3 regions of the Viridibacillus sp. d25.2 genome follow, and region 2 is predicted to be linked to each of the others. Evidence: predicted binding sites of a transcription regulator. Region 2 holds the regulator's gene; each other region holds the start of a gene.
What was found. Region 2 encodes LexA, which represses DNA repair genes until DNA is damaged. Its sites were predicted from a motif close to CGAACATATGTTCG; they were not measured.
Positions count from the first base shown of each region.

Region 1: the regulator LexA is predicted to act here: its motif matches at 3,851-3,864, upstream of uvrB (excinuclease ABC subunit UvrB).
Region 3: the regulator LexA is predicted to act here: its motif matches at 1,622-1,635, upstream of ACZLO7_RS20510 (Y-family DNA polymerase).

Region 1 is NZ_CM196652.1:3,877,011-3,881,756, forward strand. It holds gene uvrA (excinuclease ABC subunit UvrA) at 1-1,794, opposite strand, end outside; gene uvrB (excinuclease ABC subunit UvrB) at 1,800-3,782, opposite strand; gene ACZLO7_RS19115 (IDEAL domain-containing protein) at 4,402-4,584, opposite strand.
Region 2 is NZ_CM196652.1:3,408,856-3,413,601, forward strand. It holds gene tkt (transketolase) at 1-990, opposite strand, end outside; gene ACZLO7_RS16845 (DUF896 domain-containing protein) at 1,082-1,318, opposite strand; gene ACZLO7_RS16850 (YneB family resolvase-like protein) at 1,385-2,041, opposite strand; gene yneA (cell division suppressor protein YneA) at 2,038-2,352, opposite strand; gene lexA (transcriptional repressor LexA) at 2,520-3,140, shown strand; gene ACZLO7_RS16865 (hypothetical protein) at 3,487-3,879, shown strand; partial or broken gene ACZLO7_RS16870 (GlsB/YeaQ/YmgE family stress response membrane protein) at 4,044-4,284, shown strand; gene ACZLO7_RS16875 (lytic polysaccharide monooxygenase) at 4,473-4,746, opposite strand, start outside.
Region 3 is NZ_CM196652.1:4,183,307-4,188,052, reverse strand. It holds gene ACZLO7_RS20520 (methionine ABC transporter permease) at 1-638, shown strand, start outside; gene ACZLO7_RS20515 (MetQ/NlpA family ABC transporter substrate-binding protein) at 654-1,472, shown strand; gene ACZLO7_RS20510 (Y-family DNA polymerase) at 1,855-3,111, shown strand; gene ACZLO7_RS20505 (YolD-like family protein) at 3,125-3,457, shown strand; gene ACZLO7_RS20500 (YhjD family protein) at 3,450-3,791, shown strand; gene ACZLO7_RS20495 (WD40/YVTN/BNR-like repeat-containing protein) at 4,036-4,746, opposite strand, start outside.

The DNA of each region.
Region 1 (4,746 bases), 470 kb from region 2:
AATGAATTTTTTGCCACTTAAATATTGTCCAGTTAAAGAATGTTTATCTTTCATAACTTGAGCAGGTGTTCCTGCAGCAACGATTTCTCCACCATGTACACCAGCTCCTGGACCAACATCGATTAAATAATCTGCCGCTAGCATTGTGTCTTCATCATGCTCAACTACAATTAAAGTGTTACCGATATCACGCATATTTTTTAGTGTATCAATTAAACGGTCATTGTCCCTTTGATGCAAACCAATAGATGGCTCATCAAGAATATACAGAACACCTGTTAAGCGCGAACCAATTTGAGTTGCTAAGCGAATGCGTTGTGCTTCTCCACCTGATAATGTACCCGCAGCACGGTTTAATGTTAAATAATCAAGACCAACGTTTACAAGGAACCCTAGACGTTCTAGAATTTCTCTTAAAATCAAGCGAGCAATTTGCATATCCTTCTCAGAGAGCGATAAGGTCGAGAAGAACACGTATGCGTCCTTAATGGAGTACTCCGTCACTTCTCCAATATGTTTGCTATCAACTTTAACCGCCAAAGTCTCCGTTTTTAAACGGTATCCTTTACATGACGGACAATGTTGCTGTGCCATATACTTTTCCATTTGTTCGCGTATATAATCAGAAGACGTTTCACGAAAGCGTCTTTCAATATTACGTAGGACACCTTCAAAAACAATATCTTGGTCACGAACATTACCGAAATCATTCTCATAATGGAAGTGGATTTTATCCGTGCCTGAGCCGTTTAAAATCTTATCCATTTTATCTTTCGGTATTTCTTCAACCGGCATATCCATATCGATGTCGTAATGGTCACAAACTGCTTTTAATAGTTGAGGATAATATTGCGAACTCGTCGGTTCCCAAGGCGCGAGTGCATTGTCATTTAATGTAAGGTTCCAATCAGGAATAACGAGTGTTGGATCGACTTCTAATTTTGTTCCTAAGCCATCACATTTTTGACAAGCACCAAATGGACTGTTGAATGAAAACATTCTCGGTTCCAATTCTCCAATTGAAAAGCCACAAATTGGGCAAGCGTGATGCTCACTAAATAGCAATTCCTCATGCTCCATTACATCAACCATTACACGACCTTCTGCCAATCTAAGTGCCGTCTCCAAGGAATCACTCAAACGAGCTTCTACGCCTTCTTTTAATACAACACGGTCAATGACCACTTCAATACTATGCTTTTTATTTTTGTCTAATTCAATATTATCATCTAAATCACGTAACTCTCCGTCGACACGAACTCGAACATAGCCTTGCTTTTTCAAGTCTTCAAGAAGTTTCACATGTGTCCCTTTACGCCCTGCAACCATTGGAGCCAACAATTGCATTTTCGTACGTTCAGGAAATTGCACAAGACGATCAACCATTTGTTCCACAGTTTGCGACGTAATTTCTATACCATGATTTGGGCAAATCGGTTTGCCGACACGAGCATATAATAAGCGTAGGTAGTCATATATTTCTGTGACGGTTCCAACTGTTGAACGTGGATTTCGGCTTGTTGTTTTTTGGTCAATAGAAATTGCTGGCGATAGCCCTTCTATTGCATCAACATCCGGCTTATCCATTTGACCTAAAAACTGACGAGCATATGCAGATAAAGACTCCACATAACGTCTTTGACCTTCCGCATAAATCGTATCGAACGCAAGAGATGATTTTCCAGAACCTGATAAGCCAGTTATTACAACGAGCTTATCACGCGGAATTTTAACATCTACATTTTTCAAATTATTTGCACGTGCACCTTGAACGATAATTTCTTGGTTTTTCAATTCCTTCATCCTTCCGCTTTCAGTTCCAGGATTGTATCACGAAGCTCTGCAGCACGTTCGAAGTCGAGCGCTTTTGCGGCATCCTTCATTTCTTTTTCTAAAGATAATAAGAGCGTTTCTCTTTCTTGCTTTGTAAGTTTTTTACCCTTCATTACTTTCGTTACGTATGTTTCTGGTTCTTCCGCTGCCTGAGTTGCTCTAATTACATCGCGAATTTCCTTTTGAATAGTTCTTGGTGTAATCCCGTGCTCCTCATTATAGGCTGCTTGAATTGTACGACGTCGATTCGTTTCGTCGATTGCTTTTGTCATCGAATCCGTCATACGATCTGCATACATTATAACGTGACCATTCGAATTACGTGCCGCTCGTCCAATTGTTTGGATGAGCGAACGCTCTGAACGTAAGAAGCCTTCCTTGTCTGCATCCAGTATGGCTACCAAAGAAACCTCTGGAATATCGATACCTTCACGTAGTAAGTTAATGCCGATTAATACGTCGTATGTTCCCATACGTAATTCACGAATTATTTCGATTCGCTCTAACGTTTTTACTTCTGAGTGTAGATACTGTACCTTAATCCCAATTTCTTTTAAATAATCCGTTAAATCTTCAGACATTTTTTTCGTTAAGGTTGTGATTAATACACGTTCATTTTTTTCAGTCCGTAAATTAATTTCATGGATTAAATCATCAATCTGCCCTTCAATTGGACGTACTTCAATTTCTGGATCAAGTAGACCAGTCGGACGAATAATTTGCTCTACCATGTCAGGTGTATGTTCCAATTCATAAGGTCCTGGTGTAGCAGAAACGAAAATCGCGTTATGAACATGTTTCTCAAATTCTTCAAATTTTAACGGTCTATTATCAAGTGCTGACGGTAAACGGAATCCATGATCAACTAAAACGCCTTTGCGCGCTTGGTCACCATTATACATTCCTCGAATTTGAGGTAGCGTAACATGACTTTCATCCACAACTAACAAAAAGTCCTCTGGGAAGTAATCTAATAATGTGTACGGTGTTGCGCCAGATGGTCTTAGGGTTAAATGACGCGAATAGTTTTCGACACCAGAACAGAAGCCCATTTCACTCATCATTTCTAAATCATAATTTGTTCTTTGTTCTAAGCGTTGTGCCTCGAGTAATTTATCTTCTTCACGAAGTTTCTCAAGTTGCTCTTTTAATTCAACTTTTATATTCTCGATAGCTTTTATCATCTTTTCTTCCCGTGTAACGAAGTGGGATGCTGGGAAAATGGCGACATGCTCTCGTTCGCCGAGAATTTCTCCTGTTAAAGCATCGACTTCCCGGATACGTTCTACTTCATCACCAAAAAATTCTACACGCAAGCATCTCTCATCTCTCGATACCGGGAAAATTTCGACAACATCACCACGTACACGAAATGTTCCGCGTGTAAAATTAATATCATTGCGTTCATATTGAATATCTACTAGTTTACGTAACAATTGATTCCGTTCTATGTCCATTCCTGTTCGGATAGACAATACCATTTCTCGATACTCTTCTGGTGAACCGAGACCATAAATACAAGAAACAGACGCGATGACGATGACATCTTCTCTTTCAAATAATGACGATGTTGCCGAATGTCGCAGCTTATCAATTTCATCATTAATACTAGAGTCCTTCTCGATATATGTATCCGTTTGAGGTACATAAGCTTCTGGCTGATAATAGTCATAATAGCTAACGAAATATTCTACTGCATTATTTGGAAAAAACTCTTTAAATTCACTATATAATTGACCAGCAAGTGTCTTATTATGTGCGATCACAAGGGTCGGTTTTTTGACTTCTTTAATAACATTAGAAATTGTAAATGTTTTACCTGTACCAGTTGCTCCTAGTAAGGTTTGGTGTTGTTTACCTTTACGGACACCTTCGACAAGCTCTGCGATTGCTGCTGGCTGATCGCCATTTGGCTTGTATGGTGAATGTAAATCAAATGCCTGAACCATAGCCACGTCCTCCTTGTTACTAATTACATATATTTTACCATAGCAAATTGGAAATATCGAGCAATAAGCGAACATACGTTTTTCGAAATAGTTTCATTGATTCGGCGATAATTATACTTTGAGGATACTTGGTATTTAGCATTTTTCTCTTTTTTATCTTTGATAACTTCAGAATAAAACAAGAATCAATTATGCCTCGGCATAATTGCGTCCGGAATCGGCTTTGTGCTTGCACAAAGAACCCCTTTCCGATTCCATGACATCCGCCGGAGGCTTTGGGCCAACACGATGTTGGTCACTCAGTCGTTGCCACCGGACGTGGCGTTCTTAGACTAAGTTCCTCAATTTCAGCGGGTGTTTGGACACCCGCTGAAAAGCAGCTTAAATCCGCATTCATCTCACCACCTATATAGGTGGGAGACTTCTGCTGAAAGGTGTTAAATCTGCCTTTCTAACATTACTTACACCTTTTTAATTACTCACCCTTTCGCGACAGTTTATCCAATAAAAAAATCGTCCCCATAAAGGAACGATTTTTGCTATGTTATAAATTCTCTATGTATAAGCTTAAAACTTATACTAGCATGTCTAATATCAATCAATAATTGTCTAACAATGCTTATCCGACGGTTGTCTGTAATTTCTCTAATTCTTGGACGTATTGATAAAAGGCGACTTCATTTCTTTCATCTAAAGCCGAGTCAATGCAAGCTAATAAATACTCTTCAGTTTGTGCACGATGTACATGGTTTAAAAACAAATCTAAATAGATTGTATCCAACAATTTCTCAGCATTATTCATGTTATCAGTTCGTCCAAGAGCTTTTAAAAAATCAGTATAGGAATAATATTTATCCAACGATCTCACCTCGAATGCCTTTTTTCTATTATAAGAAATTTCAGAAAAATAAGCAATCTTATTTCGTATATTAGGTAATATTTAGGATTTTTAATATTATATTCC
Region 2 (4,746 bases):
TACAAACTCTTCTGCAAGTGCAGGATATGCTTTTTTATAAGCTTCAAATTGTTCATTCCAAGTAGCTTCAGCAAGAGTACCTTGAACTTCTGATGCTTTTTTAAATGTTGAATACACATCTTCAGGTACATGGAATGGTTCGTGTGGCCATGAATAGTGTTCTTTAGTAAGTTTCACTTCATCAGTACCTAATGGAGCACCGTGAGAGTCAGCTTTACCTGATTTATTTGGTGATCCGTATCCAATAACTGTTTTCACTTCAATAATAGTAGGTTGGCCTTTATGTTCTTTTGCTTGTTCAATGGCTGCATTTATTGCTTCAATATCATTACCATCAGCTACATGAATGTAGTTCCAGTTATATGATCCAAAACGCTTTTGAACATTTTCTGAGAATGATTTATTCAAATCGCCATCTAAAGAGATGTCATTGCTATCATAAAGCACGATCAGTTTTTCAAGTTGTAAGTGACCTGCTAGAGAAATTGCCTCAGCAGCGACGCCTTCCATCAAATCACCATCGCCACAAAGTGCAAACGTATAATGATCCACTACTTCATGTTCTGGTTTATTATAAACACCCGCTAAGTGGCTTTCCGCCATTGCCATACCGACAGCCATCGCAATACCTTGACCTAATGGGCCTGTTGTTGCTTCAACTCCAGCTGTATGACCGTATTCTGGGTGACCTGGTGTTTTGGAATCCCATTGACGGAAATTTTTGATTTCCTCCATTGGTAAACCATATCCACCTAAGTGTAATAAGCTATATAATAGCATTGAGCCATGACCTGCTGATAAAATAAAACGATCGCGGTTAAACCAATTAGGGTTTGAAGGATTGTGACGAAGTTGTTTTGTCCAAAGAGTATAAGCCATTGGCGCAGCCCCCATTGGTAATCCTGGGTGACCTGAATTAGCTTTTTCAATAGCATCAATAGACAAAGTTCGAATTGTGTTAATAGCAAGCTGATCTGCTTGTTGAGTCATTTTTAATAGACATCCTTTCTTAAGCTAAATATTGTACTATTACAGTGTAGTCAACATTCTTATATAAAACAATGCTTTCTATAAATTGTGCTTAATTTAAAAGATTATTCTTATTTTGTTTTTGACGTAATTTCTCAGGAGTCACTTCATTTCCCTCTGGATCGAAAACGCGGACATTTTCAATTGTCTCACGCATTGAAGATCGGAATGTGTCTAAATACTCTTTTCGAAGTGCTGTTTGCTCCTTTGCTTCCTCTACAGTCAAGCCTTGTGCTTTTGATTTTTTTGAAAGTACACTTATACGTTGTAATTTTTCTTTTGATAACATTATTTTCTCACCTTTCATACAGACATTAATACAAAGGTATGCAAAAAAGACCGCAAGCGCAAGCTTTTAGTCTTTTTTTTGCTCTTTTAACTCCATAAATCTACGATGAATCGTCGCTTTACTAACTTGGAAACCTAATCCTCTTAAAGTATCTGTAATTTCTTCAAACGTCATACCCTTTTGTCTAAGTTGGATTATTTGTTCAATTGGAACATCTATCCGATCTCGTCCTTCAGGATTCCCTCGATCTTTTAAATTTTTCTCTGGTCTGTACCCGTTCTGAACAGCTCTCCGCATCCCTCTGCGGATTTTAGCATTATGTAATTTACGTTGATACTCTTCAACAATTGCTAATATTTCTAACAACATAGCATCCATTTCATTTAATCGAACATGACCTGCATCACTTAAAGTAAAAATGTCTGTATTCGTTTTTTGCAATAAATGAAGTACCGCCATTCGACCATTCCCACGTCCTAAACGTGTTTCATCTTGTACAAACAGTGTTGGTTGATCATAGTCCTTTACACATTCGAGTAAATCAAGTAATCCTTCACGATCAATATCATATCCACTATGTCGATCTGAAAAGACTTGAGCAACTTCATAGCCTTTACTCGCTGCAAATTCTCTTAACTCAATCTCTTGCCTTTCAAGCGAAGTATCTTGTGTATCTTTTTCTGTACTAACACGACAATAGAGTATTGCTATTTTCTGTTTCATTTTTTATCACTCGCCACTTCTACCCCTATATTTTGAACTTTAATATTATCATGTTCTGGAACTATTAGAGTATGCCCCGCATATATCGTATCGTCAATTAAATTGTTTTCATTCTTAACCTTTGATATCCATTCATGGTCAGCCATTTTACCTTTATATCTATTCGCCAGAGAAATTAGAGTATCCCCGTCGTGAACTTTAATCTCTTTATATGAAGTATTCCCACTATTTGCAAACACTAAAATCAATGTGAAGATTACGCAAAACCCAAAAAGCAATGTAATATATTGATATTTTTTTAACCAACTCATACTGATTCTCCCCTTTATTCGAATACCTGTTCGGAATGTATGTTCTAAATATAAACAGAACACTTGTTTTTGTCAACGACTTTTTCGAACTTATGTTTGCATTGTTTGTTCGCTAATGCTATACTATTAATAACTTTTACATAGTATGAGATAAAGAGGTGATTGGATTGAAAAAAGTATCGAAAAGACAAGAAGACATATTGGGTTTCATCAAAGAGGAAGTTCGCACTAAAGGATACCCGCCTTCCGTCCGTGAAATTGGTGAAGCAGTTGGTCTTGCATCAAGTTCTACAGTCCACGGACATCTTGCTAGACTTGAGAGCAAAGGACTAATTCGACGAGATCCAACGAAACCTCGTGCAATCGAAATATTAGATCAGCAAGATTCTACAATTGCAAAACAAGGTGTTGTACATGTACCACTAGTTGGTAAAGTTACTGCAGGCCTTCCTATTACAGCAATTGAAAATATTGAAGAATACTTCCCAATCCCAGATTCTTATGGGACAACTGAAGACCAAATTTTCATGCTTGAAATCATGGGTGAATCTATGATAGATGCTGGTATATTAGATGGAGACTATGTAATCGTGAAACAACAAGCCACTGCAAATAACGGTGAAATTGTTGTAGCGATGACAGAGGACAATGAGGCAACTGTTAAGCGATTCTTTAAAGAGGAATCTTATTTCCGCTTACAGCCTGAGAACTCTTCTATGGAGCCAATTATTGTAGATCAAGTTTCCATTTTAGGTAAAGTAGTCGGTTTATATCGTAACGTTTTATAAAAGTCAACCATACAGGATTGTAAGAATCATTGTTAATTTATTTGATTCTTACAATCTTTTTATATACATAACGAAGATATATTTAATATAATCGATCGTTCCTTCTCACGTAACTCCTATTGTATTAGTATTCGGACCTAGTCCCCATTTTATTTGAATTTAGTACGCTACTGTTTCTTCAAGAACACATGTAAAATCAGCAATAGGTAATATAAGGGCGCGAATAATAATGCAAATTAATTTCAAAAATGAAGATGACGTTTTAACATTAAAAAATAATAACTATGCCGATTACTTAGACAGTTACTTGGAATTTTCCTTTTATCATAAATCAAGGAGAATCTAAATGAAAAACTTTATTATGCTATCGATATCTATAGTTTTATTATTAATTAGTGGATGTTCTCAAACAAATCTAAAAGAAAATAAAGATTTTACAGAGATCATTGGTGATATATCGGTATCTAAAATTGAAGTTGTTGATGGGAGAAACAGGAAAAGACATAGTATTACTGAAAAAGAAAAAATAAAACAATTTAATCAGCTTTTAAATGCACGGGCGTATAGTGAATTTGAAGAGCATGAAGTAATAAAGGGATATATCTATAGTGCTACTCTTTATAGCGACAACAAAGATGTTAAAATAACATTTCAAGACGGTGAAATAAGTATTGATAAAACTTATTATTCACTCGATAAGCCGATATCAGAAAAAGCTATATCCAATCTGTTAAAGTGAAAAAAACAGTTTAAAAGAGGATTGATGTATCAATCCTCTTTTTTGAAGAGTTGCAGTTTAATCAATCTCTTTTACAAAAACTCACTCCACATCAAAACCAAACCCATGTATTTTGTTCAATCTTTATTCAAAATATGTGGGTTTCTCAATTATAAACTAAGCGTTTGCAGCATACTTTTAATCAAACTTTATTTCAAAGCTACAGTGGGATTTTAGCGTGGTTAGCAGGAGGAATTAAAGGTAATATTATCGCAGGTATTATTGGGGCTTGTTTTTGGCGGAAAATTATTAGGCAAATGGGGTTCAACATTAAGTGATTTTTATATTATCCCGACTTTAATAGGTGCAATCGTATTAATCCTAATCGTAAGTGTCATTACGAAATTGATGAATAATAATACGTGATAAAGACCTGGGCTAGTTGCTCAGGTCTTTGTTTTTTTATCCATAATTAGATAAAAAAGAGCCATCGCTATATTCAGCTTTGGCTCTTTTAATACACTAATCTAATTACAAGCCAATGTCATGTTTATTTTCATCTTTTCACATCAAAACCCTCTAACCTATCTATTTCTATTTAAGTTGTACTTAAATTAAATCGCTTTCCATAACGATAAGGAAAATATCCAGTTTGGATCGCCGTTTCCTTGATAACTTTGAACCGCTTCATATTTTTTTCCCTGATGTTCTACTCTATTACCCTTTGTATATGCTTTATACGGATTCCATTGTTCATAAGAGGAACTCTGCTCTTTTGTCTTAACAGTAAGAATATTACTTTTAATTGATTCATTTCCAGATGCATCAACTGCCGTAACTGTATACTTATATGTTGTATTTGACTGTAAGTTCTTGTCCATAAATGAT
Region 3 (4,746 bases), 770 kb from region 2:
TTCCAGATATATGGAAAGCATTTGGTGAAACATTACTCATGGTTGGTATTTCACTTAGCATTTCGCTAATCATCGGGTTACCATTAGGTATTATTTTATTTGTTACAAGCAAAGGTTTATCTTTACGAAACCGTTTTTTAAATGGCATTCTAGGATTTATCGTCAATCTTGTTCGTTCCATTCCTTATATCATTCTATTAGTAGCGTTGTTCCCACTAACCAAAATATTAGTTGGGGATACTATTGGGCCAGTAGCTGCGAGTGTTTCATTATCTGTAGCAGCAATCCCATTTTTCGCGAGACTTGTTGAAACGTCTATGCGTGAAATTGATAAAGGTGTCATCGAAGCATCAATTGCAGTCGGTGCAACACCGTGGATGATTGTAAAAGACGTGTTATTACCTGAAGCGAAATCAGGTATTATTCAAGGCATTACAATGACGGTTATTAGTTTAGTCGCATACTCTGCGATGGCCGGTATTATCGGCGGTGGTGGGATTGGTGACTTAGCAATTCGCTTTGGTTATTACCGCTATGACAACACAATCATGATTGCGACAGTTGTCATTTTAATAGTTATCGTCCAAATTATCCAACTTGCAGGCGATGCCATTTCAAAAGCAATCGATAAACGATAAAGGGGAGATTTCAAAATGAAAAAGTTTTTACTAGCAGCGTTATTATTCGTATTAGCAACAGCTTTAGTTGCATGTGGTAACAAGGATGAAAGTAAAGAAAAAGATTCAAAAGAGATTAAAATTGGCGCAACTGCAGGTCCTTATAGCGACATGTTGAACAAAGTTATCATCCCGCAATTAGAGAAAAAAGGCTATAAAGTAAAACCTGTTGAATTCAGTGACTATGTACAACCAAATAAAGCATTAGATTCCGGTGACATTGATGCAAACCTTTTCCAACACTCAATTTATCTTGAAAACTTTAATGAACAAAACAATATGAAACTAGTTGGCCTAATAAACGTGCCAACTGCACCGATGGGCTTCTTTGCAAAAGATTTTAAATCAATTGATGATATTAAAGACGGCGCAAAAGTAGCAATTGCTAACGATCCATCCAATGCAGCACGTACATTACTATCATTACAAGAACAAGGACTTATCAAAATTGATCCTAATATTGAAGAACTAAAAGCATCTGAAAAAGATGTTGTGGAAAATCCTAAAAACTTAGTATTCCAACCAATCGAAGCAGCAGGGCTACCACGCGCAATCGAAAGTGCTGACCTTGTTGGTGTCCCGGGAAACTTTGCGCTTGCAGCAGGACTTGACCTACAAGATGCACTATTCTTAGAAAACATGCCTGATAAATTCCGTAACGTTATCGCAGTTAAAGAAGAAAACAAAGACTCACAACTAGCTAAAGACATCTTAGAAATCGTTAAATCAGAAGAATTTGAAAAAAATATCGACAAAGAATTCAAAGGCTTCGGAAAACCTGACTGGATGAAATAACCCCGAGAGTCTAGCGAATCTAATTTAGCCTTACACCTCCCTTCCAAGATACTGGGAATTACAGGACTTTAAATCAGCTTTTGATCCATTAAAAGGACTGAGTAAAAATTACCACTTCTAAAAAAGAACATTTGTGCGTATAATATATACAAACAAATGTTCTTTTTTCGTTGTGGAGGGAGAGTGAAAACAATGAAAGATCAGTTAATAAAAGCGATGCAACACAATCAGTTAGTAAATATGATGTACACTTCAAAGTCTGGAGTCATCACGAAAAGGTTTATCAAAATAATTAAGATAGCCAATAGCGTACTTTTGTTCTCGATAATATTCTTGTTATTGTTCCAGTTCCAGTTGTCTATAAAGAGCGAGGGATTATTTAATGTATGAAAACCTGCCTGAACGTTCCATTATATGTATTGATATGAAGTGTTTTTACGCCAGTATCGTAGCGATGTTACATGGATTAGATGTTATGACAACACCAATAGCGGTTATTGGTAACTTTGAACAACCAGGTAGTGTCGTACTAGCTGCTAGTCCAGCCATGAAAGAACGATTCCGAATCAAAACAGGGAATCGTCGTTATGAAATACCTAAGCATCCTGACATTAGATTGTTTGAGCCGAAAATGAGTTTCTTTATTCAAATATCGATGACGATTACAAAATTAATCTCTAATTACGTCCCGGTTGATGCTATACATGTGTATAGTATAGACGAAAGTTTTGTTGATTTAACTGGCACTGAAAAGCTTTGGGGTTCACCTGAAGAAACGGCTAAGGAAATACAAAGGGCTATTCTTGACCAATTTAATATACCTAGTGCAGTAGGTATGGGACCAAATATGTTAATAGCCAAATTAGCTTTAGACCTTGAAGCAAAGAAAACAGGCTTTGCTAAATGGACGTATGAAGATATTCCAAAGAAATTATGGCCAGTTCGCCCCCTTTCTGAAATGTGGGGAATTGGTAAACAGATGGAAGTGAATCTAAATGCTATGGGGATACAAACAGTCGGTGGTTTGGCTAATTCAGATCTAAAAGAATTAGAAAAGCGCTTTGGTGTAATGGGCAATCAACTCTATTACCATGCATGGGGAATCGATTTATCCACATTAGGGGAGCCGTTATTAACAAACGGAACTTTAAGTTTTGGTAAGGGCCAAATGCTGATGAGGGATTACCACACACGAAAAGAAATCTCTGTAGTGCTTCTTGAAATGTGTGAGGACGTAATGAAGCGAACACGGGATGCAGGCTATGTTGGCCGTACAATTAGTATTGGTCTTTCTTATAGTCGAAACGCTATGACCAAAGGATTCCATCGATCTAAAACGATTGCAGTACCAACAAGCGAAACACTTGTGATGTATAAAACTTGTATTGAATTGCTGGATAAACATTTTGCAGGTGAACCAGCTCGGCAGTTATCTGTCCGAATATCCAACTTAGAGAGAGAGCATAGCATTCAATTGGATTTATTTGATGAACGTAAGCCACAGCGTCAAATAATCGGTCCTACAATGGATGCAATACGCAACAAGTTTGGAGCTACCTCAATATTAAGAGCAGTTTCTTTCACAAAAGCTGGTACAGCTATTAATCGAGATCGCTTAGTTGGTGGTCATTTGGCATAGGAGTGATTTATTAATGATACAAGACAGAGGTAATATTAAATGGGCATCGATGATGTTGCCGGAGCATTTGGAGCTTCTTAGAGAGTACAAACAAGAGCGCACAGAACAGCCAAGAGAATTGGCTGAATGGGAACTGGAAGAACTACAGAAAACAATCGATCAAGCTTTTAATCAACAATTGGACATAAAATTAGAAGTGTGGAAGGACTACAAAATCACACAATGGACTGGAATAATTAAATCGATTAATACTAATGAACTCATACTTGAAACACTACTTAAAACGAAAAGTATTTCAATCCAAAGTATTCAATCAGCTCAACTGGATGCTGATTATTATGATTAAAGCCGACGAAAGACAGTTACTTCATAATTATCTTTTGTTGGAATTAGCACTTAAATCATTGCAGGTTGACTATCGTAAATTAGAGCAGTTTAAAATGAAAACGGTATTTCTTCCAATGATGGAATCATTGCTAAAGGATCTAAGACAAGAATATTTTAACCTCAAACGAGAACTTGCACAAAAACGTATACGAGTAGTAGGTTGGCAACTAGTAGATGAATACTTTAGTGACGTGCGAGTTGCCACTGCAGGTAATGATGTAGTACTTCGTTATGCAAATCAAGCTCTTAAATCACAAGTGGAAAAGTTGTTGATTAATCATATAAGACGATAAATAAAAAGAATCCATTTTGAAAAAAAGATTAATCAAAATGGATTCTTATACAGCAGATTTAAATATTGGTTTTATAAAAAAGTTTGATCATTTTCTATCTGTGTTCCTTCACAATCGCGCCGATTGTTGAATAGTAGAAAAGAGAAAAGCTGCAAAAATAACATCTTAGTTATTGTGCTAAAGCCCCTGTTAGTTAAAGTGAAATGCTTAACAATGTTTTTTCATGGATATCCACTTCAAACTTTTATCGCCTCTTCGGAATCGTCATTTCTTCCCATGAATAACCTGGTATAGTAGCAATCCATAACGTATCTCCCTTGATATCCACATCCAAAACGACTAAATCAACCGCATCAAACACTTTTTCAGGTTTTCTTTCGTCTTTCGTGTTGATGGAATAAATAGCTTCACCACTATATGTGTATCCGAGTAATTTCTCTCCTTTTTTTATGAATTTAACTACCTCTTCATCAACTTTAATTTTTCTCCAATTTCCCTCTTGAAGATCTCGGGTCCAAATTCCACTTTGAGTTGTAATAAAAAGCCTATTATTAATCACTATCATATCATTAGGTTTATCATTACGATTCGGCATAGTTATCTCTTTCCAACCATCATTTGTCTTTAGCAAAACCTTCCTTTCTTCTGTTAATCCTACCAAATCACCATTATTCGAGATTTGAATCACAAAAAATGGTTGAGGTACAATGGCTTGTTTCCAACGCTCCCCTTGATTGTTCGTGTAGTAAATCTTTCCATTTGATATCACGGCTATATGGTTGTTGATCGAATAATCAATGCGCTCAATCTTGTGGTCTAATGAAAGGATTTTTGTTCCTTTACTTTTTGATGTAATGCCTGCCCATAATTCTTTTTCGGTTGCTACGAATAATTGATCATTCTTATTAAACCACGCGTGTGTTACATAATTATTAGTTTGGAGTTCTGTCCATGA